Regions from separate parts of the Desulfovibrio psychrotolerans genome, predicted to be linked through region 1. Evidence: predicted binding sites of a transcription regulator. Region 1 holds the regulator's gene; the other holds the start of a gene.
What was found. Region 1 encodes HrcA, which represses chaperone genes, less so after heat shock. Its sites were predicted from a motif close to TGTTAGCACTCNNNNNNNNNGAGTGCTAACA; they were not measured.
Positions count from the first base shown of each region.

Region 2: groES (co-chaperone GroES) is a predicted target of HrcA. The motif match lies at 1,511-1,541, and genes of this name have one in related genera.

Region 1 covers NZ_BLVP01000002.1:4,225-6,629, reverse strand. The annotation lists gene HUV26_RS02950 (AsmA family protein) at 1-557, shown strand, start outside; gene hrcA (heat-inducible transcriptional repressor HrcA) at 792-2,021, shown strand; gene HUV26_RS02940 (nucleotide exchange factor GrpE) at 2,062-2,405, shown strand, end outside.
Region 2 covers NZ_BLVP01000001.1:467,785-470,189, forward strand. The annotation lists gene groL (chaperonin GroEL) at 1-1,152, opposite strand, end outside; gene groES (co-chaperone GroES) at 1,188-1,472, opposite strand; gene HUV26_RS02080 (ATP-binding protein) at 1,783-2,405, opposite strand, start outside.

The sequences.
Region 1 (2,405 bases):
CGTCCAGCCTGACGGCGGAAGGGGAAACATGGCCTGCCATCCGCTCCACCCTGAACGGCAACGGCTCATTCGCCGTGACGGACGGGGCTATCTACGGCTTCCAGATCATCCCGGAGGGAGCCAGGTCGCACCTTGCGGGCACAAATGCAGACAGGGTGGACGAAGCCACACGAAGACAGACCTTTGAACGGCTTTCGGCCAGCTATGTCGCACGCGCAGGGCGCATCACCAACAACGACCTTGCACTGGTTTCGCCCAATCTGAATGGAGAAGGTGCAGGCATTGTGGACCTGCCGCGAGACAAGATTGACTACAAAGCCACCATCCGCGTCACAGGTCTGCCGCCTCTGCCCGTAACCGTTACCGGCACGCTGGCCAACCCGCGTTATGGCTTCGATGCAAGCGCGTTTTTGCAAAACACGTTGAAGGGCGTACAGAACCTGCTGCCCATTCCCGGTCTCTCCGGCGGAGGAAACGGCTCGCAGGACTCCGGAACACAGCAGGCGAACCCGCTGGAACAGCTGGGCAAGGGATTGCAGCAGATGTTCAAAAAGTAGCAGGCGCGGCTGCATGATTGCAAACCATGCCGGGTAGATAGAAAACACCACCACTCTTTTTACAACGCCGTTCCCTTGACAGTAGGGAACGGCGTTGTTACCCGTGAAGTCTTACCGAAGAATATTGCGCACAGCGATAGTGCGCCATATTGCAACCCCGGTGCGGCGCAGCAGACCGCAACGGTTCGTCCGTTCACGGAAATTACGGCTATTCAGGCAACCCAAGGTGCTTCCATGACTCTCGCCAAGCGCGAAGCCGATGTGCTTTCCACAATCATCGAATCCTACATCGAAACGGCCCTGCCCGTGGGGTCCCGCACTGTTGCCGGTGCCTCGCGGCTGCGCCTTTCTGCCGCGAGCATGCGAAACACCATGGCAGACCTGACGGACAAGGGCTATCTGGAACAGCCCCACACCTCTGCGGGGCGCATTCCCACGGCCAAGGCGTTCCGGGTGTATGTAGATTCGCTGCTACGGCTGCGCCCCATATCACGCGAGGAAAAGGGAGAGATACTTTCGCGCCTCACGCAGCAGGGGCTGGAAATAAGCCAGATGCTGCAGCAGGCATCTGCCATGGTTTCCTCGCTGTCGCATCAGGTGGCATTGGTGCTTGCCCCCGGCGGCAACGATGTGCGCTGGCGGCGCGTAGATTTCGCCCTTCTGGCGGACAAGCTTGTTCTGGCCGTGCTGGTTCTGGATGGCGGCATTGTGCGTAACCGGGTGGTTCCGGTGGAGGGACATGTCACCGCCGATGAACTGACAAGTTTTGCCAACTATCTGAACTGTCATTACACGGGCCTTACCCTTTCCGAAGCCCGCCTGCGCATTCTGAACGAAATGCACAACGCGGAGGCGCATCTGGAGCAGCTGTGCAGCCGCGCCCTGCTTCTGGCGCGGCTGGCCTTCAGCGACCAGCAGGAAGAAGAACGGCAAATTTTTGTAGACGGCACCCTGACCCTGCTGGACAAGGCAGAATTCACCGATTCCGGCCGCATGCGCGAGCTGCTTGCCCTGCTTGAAGAACGTTCCCGCCTGCTCAGGCTGCTGGACAGCACCATGCGGGGTACGGATGTGTCTGTCTCCATTGCCCCTTCCCTTGCAGAGAATCCCGGCGAGGTTGACCCCGACCAGACTCTCTTTGATGAAACGGGAGCCAGCTACGGCAAAGGCAGAACCGGAATCAGCTCCCGGCATCTCATGGCCGGGACAGCACGAGAAGGTGAACGCCACGCGCTGCCGGGAAGGCTGACAGCATACCACGCTGCCGTAAGACCTAAAGAATCAGGCGCAGACCGGGAACTGGTGGGGCTGAGCGTGATAAGCGCGCCCTATGGCGGCGACACACCTCTTGGCGTGGTGAGCGTTATAGGCCCCCTGCGCATGGATTATGGCACGGTTGTGCCTGTTGTGGACTGTATTTCAAAATCCCTTTCCACCCTGCTTAAAGACCGGTTTTCCGCTTAGCGGGACCGGACCTTTCATCTCTCAAGGAGCATAGATCCCCATGGTAAAAGATACGGTTGAACTGAGCGAGGAAGCCGCAGAGCAGTTGCACAAGACCAGAGAAGATGCCCCCGCGCAGGAAACCACCATTGAACTGACCGACGAGGAGCTCATTGCCCTGTGCAAGGCGCGGGTCTGTCCTGCCTGCAACGAAAAGGTCAGCGCGGATGAACAGCGCCTGCGGGCACTGGCGGAGATGGACAACTTCAAAAAACGACTGCAGCGCGAAAAGGAAGAACACGCCAAATACGCGGCGGAAGGTGTTCTTGCAGGGCTGCTGCCCACGCTGGACAATCTGGGCCTTGCCATTGACTACGGGCGCAAGCTGGAAGGCTGCAAAGATAT
Region 2 (2,405 bases), on a different contig from region 1:
GGTGGCTGCGCCGACATTGATGACGGCAACGCCGCCCACCAGCTTGGCGAGACGTTCCTGAAGCTTTTCGCGGTCGTAATCGGAGGTGGTTTCTTCGATCTGCGCACGGATCATCTTCACGCGGGCCTTGATGTCGTCGCTCTTGCCTGCGCCGTCAACGATGGTGGTGTTTTCCTTGTCGACCACCACGCGCTTGGCGGAACCGAGGTCGGCAACGGAGATGCTTTCCAGCTTTACGCCCATTTCTTCGGAAACAACCTGACCACCGGTGAGAGTGGCTATATCCTGCAGCATGGCCTTGCGGCGTTCGCCAAAGCCGGGAGCCTTAACGGCAACAGCCTGCAGGGTGCCGCGCAGCTTGTTGACCACGAGAGCTGCAAGGGCTTCGCCGTCTACGTCTTCGGCGATGATGACAAGGGGCTTGTTCATCTTGGCGACCTGCTCCAGCACGGGGAGCATGTCCTTCATATTGGAGATCTTCTTTTCGCAGATGAGGATGAGGGGAGAATCCATCTCCACGATCATCTTGTCGGCGTTGGTCACGAAATAGGGGGAGAGGTAGCCGCGGTCGAACTGCATGCCTTCCACGATGTCCAGAGTGGTTTCCAGACCCTTGGCTTCCTCTACAGTGATGACGCCTTCTTTGCCCACCTTGTTCATGGCTTCGGCAATGATGTTGCCGATGGTGGAGTCGGAGTTGGCGGAAATGGTGCCGACCTGGGCAATTTCCTTCTGGTCGCGGGTGGGCTTGGCAAGGGTGTTCAGTTCTGCCACCAGGGCTTCCACTGCCTTGTCAACGCCGCGCTTGATGGCCATGGGGTTACGGCCTGCGGCAACCAGCTTTACGCCTTCCTTGTAGATGGACTGGGCAAGAATGGTGGCGGTGGTGGTGCCGTCGCCTGCGATGTCGGAAGTCTTGGAGGCAACTTCCTTCACCATCTGCGCGCCCATGTTCTCGAACTTGTCTTCCAGTTCGATTTCCTTGGCTACGGAAACGCCGTCCTTGGTGATGACGGGGGAACCGAAGGACTTTTCAATGACCACATTGCGGCCCTTGGGTCCGAGGGTAACCTTAACGGCGTTTGCAAGCTTATCCACACCGCGGGAAAGACGTTCGCGTGCCTTGGCGTCAAAAAGAATTTCTTTGGCCATGTGTATTCTCCTGAATATCTAGCTAATGAGAGAAGTTAAGCGATGATTGCAAGGATGTCGTCTTCGCGCATCACCAGATAGTCCACACCGTCGATCTTGATCTCGGAGCCTGCGTACTTGTTGAAGAGCACGCGGTTGCCGACAGCAACGGTCATGGCGATGGCGTTGCCGTTTTCCACCTTGCCGGGGCCAACGGCCACGACTTCACCGCGGGAAGGCTTTTCCTTGGCGGTGTCGGGGATGTACAGACCGCCAGCGGTCTTTTCTTCGGCTTCCAGACGCTTCACCAGAACTCGATCGCTCAGGGGCTTCAGATTCATACTATAAACCTCCAACATTACTTGTATTAATCTGGTTTTACTAGCACTCACCTACGACGAGTGCCAGCACAGGACGGCTTTTCACCCTCTCCTGCTCTTCTGTCAAGCCAGAAGAGCACTTTCCGCGCAAGGCGCAGCAAAAAGCCGCTAGGACTACACATGAAAAGCCCGCAGAAATCGCGGGGCTGACTTACCGGGAGCCGTAAAACCTACCCGGCGCTGAGGGGATAATAAAGCAGTTTTTCACGATGAAAAGGGGGAGCAGAATAATTTTTTAAAATTTTCTCAATACTCCTTTAATATCAGCATATTAAATGACTGAAATTTCTTTGAGCAAAACGGACTTGTTCAGCGGTTTGGTTAAAAATCCTGTACACCCGGCATCAAACGCCTTGGCGCGCTCTTCATCCAGGGCATGGGCGGTAAGTGCCACCACGGGCACCGGGGGCAGGCCCCGCTCCGCCTCCATTTCACGGATGCGCCGTGTGGCGGTGAGCCCGTCCATGACCGGCATTTCTATGTCCATAAGCACCACGTCAAAATGCTCACGCCCGAACAACTGCACACCCTGCTGACCGTTTTCCGCCATGACGAGCTCATGCGGTGTGCGCCTGAGAAACAGTTCCACCACCATTCTGTTGTTGGGAGAATCGTCCACCAACAGGATGCGCAGAGGACGGGTTATGGTTTCCCCCTGCTCAGGCTCGTTTATCTGTTCCGATGAGGCGTCAAACACATCGCACAGAGCGGATTCCAGCGATTCCGGCGCAACGGGCTTGATGATTCTTGAAACCAGCATATCGGCGGGAATGACAGGATCTTTGGCACTATTCACTATTGTGCGCAGAATAATACAGCGCGGCACTCCTTCTTCCGCAAGGGCGGCGAGATACTCCCTTGCTCCTTCGAAGGGCAGCACGGTCACGGCGGCAT